3 regions of the Sporosarcina soli genome follow, and region 3 is predicted to be linked to each of the others. Evidence: riboswitches for the same ligand, from Rfam matches in the RefSeq annotation. Region 3 holds a riboswitch; each other region holds the start of a gene.
The links. Region 3 has a riboswitch for S-adenosylmethionine ahead of ACFPRA_RS16615 (methionine ABC transporter ATP-binding protein). Riboswitches for the same ligand answer to the same signal wherever they lie in the genome.
Positions count from the first base shown of each region.

Region 1: it holds a riboswitch for S-adenosylmethionine, as region 3 does, so the genes downstream of both, ACFPRA_RS11515 (O-acetylhomoserine aminocarboxypropyltransferase/cysteine synthase family protein) here and ACFPRA_RS16615 (methionine ABC transporter ATP-binding protein) in region 3, are expected to answer to the same signal.
Region 2: it holds a riboswitch for S-adenosylmethionine, as region 3 does, so the genes downstream of both, ACFPRA_RS23315 (MFS transporter) here and ACFPRA_RS16615 (methionine ABC transporter ATP-binding protein) in region 3, are expected to answer to the same signal.

Region 1 covers NZ_JBHSNO010000005.1:1,571,336-1,575,621, forward strand. The annotation lists gene ACFPRA_RS11505 (amino acid permease) at 1-253, shown strand, start outside; gene ACFPRA_RS11510 (homoserine dehydrogenase) at 345-1,331, opposite strand; gene ACFPRA_RS11515 (O-acetylhomoserine aminocarboxypropyltransferase/cysteine synthase family protein) at 1,394-2,683, opposite strand; SAM riboswitch class I at 2,800-2,914, opposite strand; gene ACFPRA_RS11520 (glycerol-3-phosphate acyltransferase) at 3,055-3,690, shown strand; gene ACFPRA_RS11525 (YitT family protein) at 3,780-4,286, opposite strand, start outside.
Region 2 covers NZ_JBHSNO010000018.1:37,072-41,357, forward strand. The annotation lists gene metC (cystathionine beta-lyase) at 1-658, shown strand, start outside; gene ACFPRA_RS23310 (5-methyltetrahydropteroyltriglutamate--homocysteine S-methyltransferase) at 682-1,791, shown strand; SAM riboswitch class I at 1,805-1,988, shown strand; gene ACFPRA_RS23315 (MFS transporter) at 2,062-3,540, shown strand; gene metE (5-methyltetrahydropteroyltriglutamate--homocysteine S-methyltransferase) at 3,780-4,286, opposite strand, start outside.
Region 3 covers NZ_JBHSNO010000008.1:279,972-284,257, reverse strand. The annotation lists gene ACFPRA_RS16620 (pyridoxal phosphate-dependent aminotransferase) at 64-1,230, opposite strand; SAM riboswitch class I at 1,407-1,517, shown strand; gene ACFPRA_RS16615 (methionine ABC transporter ATP-binding protein) at 1,665-2,678, shown strand; gene ACFPRA_RS16610 (methionine ABC transporter permease) at 2,668-3,339, shown strand; gene ACFPRA_RS16605 (MetQ/NlpA family ABC transporter substrate-binding protein) at 3,357-4,169, shown strand; gene ACFPRA_RS16600 (hypothetical protein) at 4,245-4,286, opposite strand, start outside.

The DNA of each region.
Region 1 (4,286 bases), on a different contig from region 3:
TGAACAAGAAAAACCGGAAGCACTTCAACTTAAGATGTGGCTGTTTCCTTACTTGACGTATGCAACTATTCTCTGTATTGCAGGAATCTTTATCGCCATGCTCATCATCGAGTCATTAAGGATACAGGCTATCCTCACATTGTTAATAGCGAGTTTAACCATTACCTCTTATTTCATTTTCGTTCGTAAAAAAGAAGGTATGAGCGAATTGCAAAAAGGTATCTTATCATCATCCTCTAGAACCATTCGCTAATATGCTTAAATCAAAAGCTTCATCATTTCCTATGAAAGGAAAAATTAAAAAGGGACTCCTCATTAAAAATGATTAATGAGGAGTCCCTTTTTCAGCTTGTCAAGGCCACTGTTTCACGTTTGCCGATGATCTGTAGTAAATCTCCCACCATCGCGCTGGCTGTCGGATACATGCCAGCTCCCGGACCGATCAACGTCAACGCACCTAGATGTTCCGTATCTACGATGACTGCATTATCGACCCCATCTACTCCATAGAGCTGATGACCCGGCTCAATCAGTACTGGGCCGACGCTGCCGCGCAGTGTCCCGTCCGCCTCTATCGTAATATTTGCTACATGTCGATAACGAAGGTTCCCTTTCGACGCGTCCGCAATATCCGGAATCGTCAATTGATCGATTCCAACGATCGGTACGTCTTGCCAATCGGGCTGTTTGCCAAACGCAAGCGTGCTTAAAATCATCAATTTCCGGAAGGCGTCCATCCCACCAACATCATCTGTCGGGTCCGCTTCTGCAAACCCTCGTGCTTGTGCTTCGCGAAGTGCCGCCTCGAATGAAATACCTTCTTCCCGCATTTTTGTCAGGATGAAATTGGATGTTCCATTTAGGACGCCACGGATCCTTCTCACACGGTCTGCGGGCAATAAGCTGGAAATCGTTCGGATGATCGGAACGCCCCCCGCTGTCGTTGCTTCGTAACAGACTTTGACATCCCGGAATTGTGCATGTTTCAAAAGTGCCGGGCCATGCTTCGCAAACATGGCCTTATTTGCCGTAATGACATGACAACCTTTTTCAATCGCCTCCGAAAGATACGTATATGCCGGTTCTTCCCCGACAATCGCTTCAAAGACGACATCGATTTCCGGGTTTGACAAGATTTCCTGCACATCATCCGTTACCTTCGTTCCAGGGATTGTTAGACGCACTTTGCCCTTATTTCTGACAAGGATCGAATGGACGTCAATCGTATAGCCTGTTTCTTTCTGAATCGCTTCTTTCCGTTCTTGCAAAATCCTGTAAATACCTTCACCTACAGTGCCGAAGCCGAGTATAGCCACTTTAATTGTCGGCATTTCGCCACCTCCCTGGACTGCTCGATGAGGAGTCCCGTTTTTCAAATTTCCATTCCAAATCGTTATGCTTTGACCGGTACCGCCTTTTCAATTGCCTGCGCAAGGTCTGCAATGATATCTTCAGGTGCTTCAAGACCGATTGATAATCTGATGAGTTCTTCCGTTACACCGGATTTTTTCAAATCCTCTGCGCTCAATTGCTGATGCGTTGTGGATGCCGGATGGATGATCAATGATTTCGCATCACCGACATTTGCCACATGCGACCAGATTGTAATATTGTCAATCACTTTCCGACCTGCTTCACGTCCACCTTTAATGCCGAAGTTCACGATGGAACCATAGCCATTTTTCAAGTATTTCTTTGCATCTTGATGGGATGGATGATCCTCAAGACCGATATAATTCACCCATTCGACAGCTGGGTGATCTTTCAAGAATTGTGCAACTTTTAGTGCGTTCTCATTATGTTTTGGAACACGCAGGTGAAGTGTTTCAAGCCCTTGCAGGAAGTTGAACGCATTATCAGGGCTTAAGCACGGACCGAAGTCACGCAATAGTTGAACGCGCAGTTTCGTAGCGAACGCAGCAGCAGCCGTATCGATTCCGTAACGAAGGCCATTGTATGTCTCATCTGGCTCTGTAAAGCCTGGGAATTTCCCTCTCGTCCAGTCGAACTTCCCTGCATCGACAACAACTCCGCCGATTGAAGTTCCATGTCCGCCGATCCATTTCGTTGCTGAATGAATGACGACGTCCGCTCCATACTCAATCGGATTTGTGCCGTACGGTGTTGAGAATGTGCTGTCTACAAGCAATGGAATTTCGTTGTCATGTGCAACTTTTGCAACCGCCTCGATGTCCAATACGTGCAGGCTCGGGTTGCCGATTGTTTCCGCGAATAATGCTTTTGTTTTATCGGTAATCGCTGCTCGGAAGTTTTCCGGATCTGTCGCATCAACAAATTTTACATTAATGCCATAACGTGGAAGTGTAGCAGCGAACAAATTATATGTACCGCCATACAAATTTTCAGCAGCGATGATTTCATCCCCCGCTTCAGCAATGTTTAGAATGGAGAATGCAATCGCCGCCATCCCTGATGAAAGAGCGACTGCAGCAGTTCCACCTTCAAGAAGTGCAATACGTTCTTCAAAAGCACCGGTTGTCGGATTCGTAATACGTGTATAGATATTTCCAGCTACCTTCAGACCGAATACATTTTGTGCATGCTCCGTGTCAGGGAAAACGAAAGAAGTCGTACGATGAATCGGTAATGCGCGCGATCCTGTTACAGGATCTGGCTCTTGGCCGCCATGTAGTAGTAGTGTTTCGGGTTGAAGTTTTGTCATTGTAATTACCTCCTGAAGTTTTTTAATACCTATAATACATAGTTGTTTTAGGGGTTATGGATGTAAAAAATAACCCCCTTCGCCTAAGAAGAGGGTTATGCTTTCGCTTATTCCTCCCCTTATCTTTCAGAACGTTTAACGGTTCTGTAGGAAGTAGCACCTTTGCAAGTTGGTCGCTTGCCGGTTGCCGGGCATCGCAGGGCCTATTCCCTCCGCCGCTCTTGATAAGAGTTTAATTAATTTAATTTTCCATCTTGTGAAATAAGTATACGAGTAATTTCATAGAATTGTCAAGCAACTAATTTAAAATATTTTTAAATTTGATTTTATAGAATGATATACTGTTCGTATGGTTGATTGGGGGAAGTAAAATGGAAGTATGGATTATAGGAGTTCTCCTGATGGGATATGCAATCGGATGCCTGCACGGTTCCGTAATTGCCCAGAAAATATCCGGGGTAGACTTGAAAGTAACCGGGGTAAAAAATGCGGGAGCTTCCAATGCGACGATTGTCCTCGGGAAAAAAATGGGGGCATTGGTGGCGGCGATCGACATTGGAAAAGGGGCAGTCGCGATATTGCTTGTCCGCTATTTTGCCCACCAAGCGGGTTGGCCGGAAGATACGGTCACTTTGTTGTTATTCATTGTCGGTGCGGCAGTAGTGATTGGCCATAATTTCCCTTTCCATATGCATTTCAACGGAGGAAAGGGAACTGCCACCATCATCGGGGTGCTGCTCACACTCGATTGGCGGCTCGGTCTTGCGGGGTTCCTATTGTTCGTCATCGTCGCACTGACAACCGATTTTCTCGTTGTCGGTGTATTGATGCTGTATATTACACTCATTGCCAAAGCGCTGTGGACGGAAGGCTATTGGCCACTCATCATCGCGGCCTTACTGTTCGGCATGGCCATTTGGAAACATCTCGAGAATTTCAGCCGGATGAAAGCAGGCACTGAGAAACGGATTTCAGCAATTTTTAAAAAGAATGCCAAAAAAGACTGAGAAACTTCAAGTTGGAAGATCTCAGTCTTTCTTTTATCTTCATTCAGCAAATGGTTTTGGCCTGAATGCGGAGCATTCGTCTCACCTTATCAATTCGCAATCTTCATAAAGCCTTCACCAAAGACATCCCGGACATCATGAATGGCGATAAAGGCGCTCTGATCTGCGGCCTTCACGATTTTCTTTAACTTCACTACTTCACGGTTACTAATTACGATATAAAGGATGTCCTTTTCTTCTTTCGTATAATAACCATGACCAGAATAGACTGTCACGCCCCTGCCCATTACCTCATTGACTTGCTTGGCGATTTGATCTGCATTGTTTGAAATGATCGTTACAGCCTTTCTTGAGTTCAACCCTTCAATGATGAACTCCATGACTTTTGTACCGATATAGAGCATAATAATCGTCAGCATCAGTTTTTCGGCACCAATTATAAAATAAGAAGCGAAAACGACAATTAAATCGAAAAACAGCAAAGCATAACTGATATTCCAACCTAGATACTTATTTGCAATACTGGCAAGAATGGCAGAGCCAGCGGTTGTACCGCCTACACGAATGATAAGCCCGATTCCTACACCTATAAATAC
Region 2 (4,286 bases), on a different contig from region 3:
TGATAATACATTCATGACGCCACTATACCAACGTCCACTTGATCTTGGTGTCGACGTCGTGCTACATAGCGCCACGAAATTTTTATCTGGACATAGTGATATTATCGCAGGACTCGCAGTGACAAAGGACGAAGAACTTGGCAATCGTTTAGCATTTATCCAAAACTCGTTCGGAGCTATTTTAGGTGCACAAGATTCCTATACATTGATTCAAGGGATAAAAACGATGGGTGCCCGTTTGGTCCAATCAACCGAGGCAGCGCAAAAAATCACTTCCTATTTGGATAGTCACCCGCTAGTGGAAGAAGTCTTTTATCCAGGATTGGCGAGTCATCCGGGGCATGCAATTCATGCAAAACAATCGACTAGCCCAGGAGCGGTCCTTTCTTTCCGGTTACCAAATCGTGAAACGGCAAAAGCGTTTGTTGAAAGCGTCCAAATTCCTGTATTCGCCGTTAGCTTGGGAGGCGTAGAATCCATCCTCTCCCACCCTGCACAGATGTCCCATGCAGCTATGCCAAAAGCCGAACGGGAAAAACGCGGAATCACAGATGGCCTATTACGCTTTTCTGTGGGGCTGGAACATGTAGATGACCTGATTGCGGATTTTGACCAAGCGTTGGCAATTGCCAATAAAAACTTGATTGCAAATAATTAATAGACTGAAAGTGGGAATTGATCATGACAACTACTAACACACTAAAAAAAGCACCTTTTAAAGCGGATCACGTCGGAAGCTTTTTGCGTCCGGAACGTTTGAAGAAAGCACGTCTCCAAAAGGAAAACGGTGAAATTACTGCTGAGGAATTGCGTAAAATTGAAGACGAAGAAATTATTAGACTCGTTGAAAGTCAAAAAGAAGCCGGACTGAAAGTGGTAACAGATGGAGAGCTTCGTCGTAAATTATGGCACTTCGATTTTCTTTCCGGTTTTGACGGTGTTGAATATATCGAAACCGAAGTAGGCGTTGAATTCAAAGGCGTGAAGCGGAAAGCGAGTGGCATTCACGTAAACGATAAAATTAAGTTCAGCACGCATTACATGATTGAAGACTTTAAGTTTTTGCATAGCATCGCAGGCGATGCGGTGGCAAAATTCGCGATTCCAAGCCCGAATATGTTGCTGCACAGAGCGACATTCGAAGATGGCGTCTATACAAATAACGAAGAATTAGTGAATGATTTGATCACTGCCTATCAGGATGTCATTCAGGCACTTTACGATGAAGGTTGCCGCTATCTGCAACTTGATGATACATCTTGGGCTGCCTTCTTATCGGAAGAAGGAAGAGAATCATTGAAAGAGCGCGGTCTAGACCCTGAAACAACAGTGCAACTAAACGCGCGAATCCTCAACGAATCCATCTCTAAAAGACCAGATGATTTGCTAGTAACGATGCATATTTGCCGCGGTAACTTCCGATCGACTTATTTTTCTAGCGGTGGCTATGAAGAAGTATCTGAAACGATTTTTGGCGGGTTAGATGTCGACGGTCTGTTCCTCGAATTCGATGATGAGCGTTCAGGCGGATTTGAACCGCTTCGTCATGTCAATCGACCGGATCTATCTATCGTATTAGGTTTGATCACATCCAAATACGGCGAACTGGAAAGCCCTGAAAGTATAAAAGAACGAATTGCAGAAGCTGCAAAATACGTTCCACTTGAACAACTTTGCCTAAGCCCGCAATGTGGTTTCGCTTCAACAGAAGAAGGTAATCTTTTGACAGAAGAACAGCAATGGGAAAAAGTGCGTCACGTCATTTCAATCGCAGAAGACGTGTGGCAATAAAATTTAATTAAATCTCTTATGAAGAGCGGCGGAGGGACTGGCCCGATGAAGCCCGGCAACCATTTAATTTGAATTAGCAGGGAGTTCAAACTCCCTGCTAATTCAAAATCCGGATGCAATTACGCCGAGGCGTAATTGATGAGGATCATTAAATAGGTGCTAAATCCTGCAAAGCGATATGCTTTGAAAAATAAGAGAGGATCTTCTTTCGAAAACCTCTCCGTCCGAAAAATGGAGAGGTTTTTTATATCGAATAACATAGAACAGGACGTGTGGAAATTGAGAAAAGAAGGGTTACAACGATATCACACAATTTGGGGCTTGCTCTTTTTAGGTTGGTTCGTTTCATATATCGACCGTGTAGCTACAGGCCCAATCATCACTTATATGATTGAAAATGAAGTCTCTTTCTTTGCCGACGTAGCCAATCCGCATGCCATTGGCGGATTGATCGGCAGTCTATTCTTTGCCGGCTTTATGTTGATGCAATTCCCAGGCGGCTATTTAGGAGACCGCTTTGGCTATCGCGCCATTATCATCTTAAGTATCTTCTGGGCAGGGATTGCCACTTTATTGACAGGAATCGTAGGCGGTCTGATTGCCTTTATTCTTTTCAGAGTATTACTAGGACTTGGTGAAGGTGTTTTTTATTCGAATGACCGCTCTTATATCGCCTATCATAGCCCTCCGAAAAAAGTCGGATTAGGGATGGGTATCGCGCTTACCGGTGTGTCTTTAGGTCTGACGGCAGGCACGCTAGGGGTACCCTATCTGATCACCCTAGCGGAACCGTTTATGAATCACAATGCTTGGCGTTTTCCTTTCTTCGTAACAGGAGGCATAACACTAATCGTTGCATTCATTCTATTAAAGTATTTGAAACCAAAAGCTACTCCTGGCGTGGCTGTAGATTCATCCTCTCCAGGAATAAAAGCTCAATTCGGAAAAGGGTTCTTATATATGACCCTATACTCCGCCGTTTTCCTAGTCATTGTCATGGGGATCTATTTCTTCTCTGTCAAACTAGGGCTTTCTTCCATAGCGATTGCAATTATTCTTACGGCACTATGCCCGCTGCTCATTTTATATTTATATATAACAAAGAAATCCGAAATCAAGCCATTATTGGCGAATAAAAATTTGTTCTTGTTGTACCTATTCTTCATCCCAATCATGTGGCATTTATGGTTTTATGGTTTCTGGTCCGTCTCCATCGTCAAAGATTTTGGCGGCGGCGCGTTGATGGCGGCAGCATTGGTCGCTTCATTTAACGGATTAGCTGGTCTTATCGGTTTCCCTCTTGGCGGCAAAATCTCAGACCTCGTGTCAGATCGTCCGAATGGGCGGCGCAATGTACTCGCCGTGCTGACCGGTGTTCTGACCATCCTTATTTTCGTTTTCGCCGCTTACGTCATGATGGGGCATAATAATCCAGTCGTCATGTCCATCATGTTGTTTGTCTCAGGATTGTTCTTCTTCGCCTTGCAACCGGTGGCCCACGCGTTGGCATCAGATTTGACACCTGAAAAAAGCAAAGGATCCATGTTCGGCATGCTCAATCTGGTTGCTGAAATCGGGGCAGTACTCTCCCCTGTCGTCTCCGGTGTCGTTCGGGATAGTACAGGTAGTTGGGGAATGCCGCTCATGCTTGACGGCGCATTGATGGCAGCAGGTCTCGTACTCGTGCTCGCCGTCTCCAGTCAAAAAGTTCGCCAGACTGCATTATCTCCGGTGAAAGCGGAGAATTGATCCACCATTAAAACCGCCTGACCCTTCAGGCGGTTTTTCATTTGAGTTCTATAACTTCAGGCGGGAGGAAAGTCCCGATTCGCCAATAAACGATTATTGAGCGCCAATATATGTAGGGGAATCGCTGATATCTATCCTCCAGGCGCCGATAATGAAGTAATAAGCTCTAATATCACAGGGAGTTCCGCCGATAATAAAAAGCTTCCCCCATCCATTTAAACGGGGAAAGCCTTTTCCTTTTATTTCTGAACGGTAGCCAATTGGCTTTCTCTTACTTCTTTTGCCGCCTCGACCATCACTTTTAATCCTTCGATCGTTTCTTCTTCCTTTCGCGTCTTTAAACCGCAATCCGGGTTGATCCAAAATTGGGTCGGTTGAATCGTTTGGAGCGCGCGATGGATGTTTTGTTTCATCTCTTCTTTACTTGGTACACGCGGGCTGTGGATGTCATAGACGCCAAGGCCAATTTCTTTGTCATAGGTGTTATTTTCAAATGCCGAAATGATTTCTCCATGGCTTCTGGAAGTCTCAATGGAAATGACATCCGCATCCAATGCACTGATCGAATCGATGATTCCGTTGAACTCCGAATAGCACATATGTGTATGGATTTGTGTGTCATTTTGAACAGACGCGGTCGCCAGTTTAAAGGCATAGACGGCTGCCTCTAAATACGCCTTATGTTTTTCCGGATCGAGTGGCAAGCCTTCGCGCAATGCAGGCTCATCCACTTGAATCATGCGGAT
Region 3 (4,286 bases):
TGGCGAAACTGTCGTATATCAAAACGATCCCAACGCCTTTTCTTGTTGGGATCGTTTTGATGTTTATGAAAAAAGGTTCAACTTTTCAATTCTTCTTACGGCTTCTCTTAAGCGTTCCTCATCATCCAGTAGACCAACTCGGACATAGCCTTCGCCGTATTTACCAAAACCGTTGCCAGGGGCTACCGCGACATCTGCTTCATCCAGTAATAATTGGGTGAACGATGCACTCGTATAACCTGCTGGGACTGGTAACCAAGCGAAGAACGAAGCGGCGGGTGCTTGGACATCCCAACCGATGCGTCTGCATTCGTCAATAAAGACATTGCGCCGACCTTCATATAGAGCAATGAGTTCGCGTACATTTTCCTGATCACCAGAGAGGGCTGTAATGGCAGCACGTTGAACAGCCGGGAATTGATTGATGAATAAATGATCTTGCAATAAATTTATCGCTTCAATGATACCTGCATTTCCGATCGCGAAACCGACGCGCCAACCTGCCATATTATACGTTTTGGACAATGTATACATTTCTATCCCGACTTCTTTTGCCCCTTCTGCTTGCAAGAAACTGACCGGCTTTTTGCCGTCAAATCCGATGCCGCCATAAGCGAAGTCATGCATAATGGCAATGTCATGTTCTTTGGCGAGCGAGACTGTCTCTTCGAAGAATGGAAGTGTTGCTGTTGCACTCGTTGGATTGTTTGGGTAGTTCAAGTACATTAATTTAGCTTGCTTTTTTTGTTCAGCTGACAAGCTGTCATAGTCTGGAAGGAAATTATTATTGGCAAGTAACGGGAACATTTCATGACGAATATTGGCCAAGCTGACGCCGGATAAGTAATCGGGATAACCCGGGTCAGGAAGCAAGAGCAATTCGCCTTCATTCATAATGGCAAGCGGCAATTCAACCAATCCTGTTTTCGTGCCGTATAGGATGGCGACTTCCGTATCCGGATCGATATCCACGGCATACTCACGTTTATAAAAATCTGCAACAGCACGCTTCAATTCAACTGTTCCACCAAATGGTGCGTAACCGTGTGTTGCCGGATCCTCGACGGCCGCTTGTAAAGCTTCGACAATATGAGGCGGAGTCGGTTGATCGGGGTTCCCCCGTCCTAGATTGATGACGTCCCGACCTTCAGCGAGCGCTGATTCCACATTTTTGACGAGTGTGGAGAAGAAGTGGGGAGGTAAGCTTTTTAAGCGATTCGATATGGTCATGGAAAAACCTCTTTTCAATTCATAATGGAATATAGATCTTGTAATGAAGTAAGTATACTAGGTTCAAAGTCGAAATGACAACATTCATAGAATTCTTACTGAAATGAAAATCATGTTGACTTTTGCGATTGTACAAACTATTATATGATGTATACTCAAATTCAACTTCATATTGTAACTTATCAAGAGCGACCGAGGGATAGGCCCGATGACGTCCAGCAACCCCTTGTATCATACAAGGAAGGTGCCAACTCCTACAGGGTGATTTTCATTCTGAAAGATAAGCTGAAACAATTTTTCGGTGCTTCTTTCATTGATGAAAGGGGCGCCTTTTATTTTATTGAGGTCAGACAGGAAAATATATGATTTTCAAAAATATGAGTGTCTAGACTCCGGACGCTTTTCTATAGAAAGTATAGAAAGAGGAGAAATTTATGATTCAAATTCAAAAAGTGTCGAAAGTCTATCAAACAAAAGATCGGCTTGTAAAAGGGGTTGACAATGTATCCCTTGAAATTGGAAAAGGTGGAATTTTTGGTATAGTTGGTTATTCCGGGGCGGGGAAAAGTTCTTTGCTTCGTTGTTTGAACCTATTGGAGAAACCGACAGAAGGTACAATTCTTATAGATGGCATCAATTTGACGGAGTTAAAAGGGAAACAGTTGCGTCAGGCTAGATTGAAAATAGGAATGATTTTTCAACATTTTTATTTAATCAGTCAAAAGACTGTATATGAGAATATCGCCTTCGCTTTGCGGGCTGCCAAAACGCCTAAGCAACAAATCGATGATCGGGTGACTGAACTGCTTGAAATGGTCGGATTGTCGGAGAAGCGCAACGTTTATCCGGGTCAATTGAGCGGTGGTCAAAAGCAACGGGTCGCTATTGCGCGTGCCCTTGCGAACAATCCGAGTGTTTTGCTCTGTGATGAAGCGACGTCCGCATTGGATCCGAAAACGACATTGTCCATCTTACGGTTACTGAAGAAAATTAATCGGGAATTGGCTATTACAATCGTTTTAATCACCCATGAAATGCATGTGGTGAAAGAGATTTGCGACCGTATGGCCATTATGCAGGATGGAAAAGTGATCGAGGAAGGGCAAGTGTATGATATCTTTTCGAATCCGGTGGCAGAGTTGACGAAAGAGTTCATTAGCAGTGTTGTATCTTTTGAAGTTCCGGACACGATTTTGGCGCAATGTACAGGAACCATAGTGAAATTATTGTTTAAAGGAAATGTGGCTGGAGAAAGCGTCATATCAGAAACCATTCAGCAGTTTGATGTCCACGGGAATTTCTTGCACGGTTCGATTGAATACATTCAAGAGATGCCGCTAGGAACATTTTTAATGGAATTGCAAGGGCGGGAACCGGATATCGAGCGTGCCATTTCCTATATGTCCACCCGCCATGTCCATGTGGAGGTGATCAATAATGGGGATTGAGGTTCAACGGATCGTCGAATTATTGCCGGATATGACGAAAGCATTTGGCGAGACACTTTATATGGTAGGAATTTCGTTACTTGTTGCACTCATCATTGGGCTTCCGCTAGGCATTTTGTTGTTTGTGACCGATAAAGGATTGTTTCTTGAAAATACAGTTATCAAATCGGTTATCGGTTTTATCGTCAATATGGTGAGATCCATTCCGTTTATCATTTTACTTGTTTTACTGATTCCTTTAGCGACTCTATTAGTAGGTACAGCATATGGACCGACAGCTGCCAGTGTATCCTTATCGGCAGCGGCCATTCCTTTTTTTGCAAGGATCGTTGAGACGTCGTTTCGGGAAATCGATAAAGGCGTAATTGAAGCGGCGATTTCAATCGGTGCCAGTCCGTGGATGATTATCAGGGATGTTTTATTGCCAGAAGGGAAATCGAGTATTATTCAAGGTTTGACGTTAACGGCAATCAGCTTGGTTGCTTATGCTGCAATGGCGGGAGTTGTTGGCGGTGGAGGAATCGGGGATTTAGCCATCCGATTTGGGTACTATCGCTACGACAAGACGATTATGGTTGTGACAGTTATCATTTTGATTGTGCTCGTGCAACTTATTCAATTTGCGGGCGATCGACTTTCAAAAGCAGTCGATAAGAGATAAGAAGGGGAGAATGACAGATGAAGAAATTATTATTGACAGTACTGATCCTTGTACTTGGTGCGGCTTTAGCTGCATGTGGCGGCAAAGAAAAGGCCGGTGACGATAAAACATTGACGTTTGGAGCAACAGCAGGTCCATATAGCGATATGCTGAAAAAGGCGATCATTCCGGGTCTTGAAGATAAAGGTTACAAAGTGACAGTGACGGAGTTCGGTGATTATATACAGCCAAATAATGCATTAAATGACGGGAATGTCGATGCGAATCTCTTTCAACATACTGTTTACTTGGAAAACTTTGCAAAAGAAAATAACATGGAATTATCGAGCTTGATCGTTGTCCCGACCGCACCGCTAGGAATTTATTCGAAAAAATTTGAGTCGATTGACGATATTGCAGACGGATCAACAGTCACGATTCCTAATGATCCGGTCAACGCGGCGAGAGCGTTAATCGTGTTGGAGGCTAACGGTCTAGTCGAAATCGATCCAAACGTTGAGCCATTGAAGGCATCTGAGAAAGATATCGTGAAAAACCCGAAAAATTTAGTGGTGACACCGATTGAGGCTGCACAACTTCCCCGCTCTGTTGAAAGTGCAGACGTGGCGGCAGTACCGGGTAACTTTGCGCTCGCGGCAAGCATGAATTTAACGGATGCGCTTGTTTTGGAAGATATGCCGGACCAATTCCGTAATGTGGTTGCTGTAAAAACGGAAAACAAGGACGAGCAGTTTGCAAAAGACATCATTGAAGTGATTGAATCGGAGCAATTTGAAAAAGTGATCGACTCGGATTTCCAAGGGTTTGGAAAACCGGCTTGGATGCAATAAGTAGCCAAACAACCAGTCGATTGAATATGAATAGCCAAAAAGCCATCTAAACGGATGGCTTTTCTTTATTTCAACCTATTCATCGGAATAGTCGCCGCGCAGTTGTCTTTTATTTTT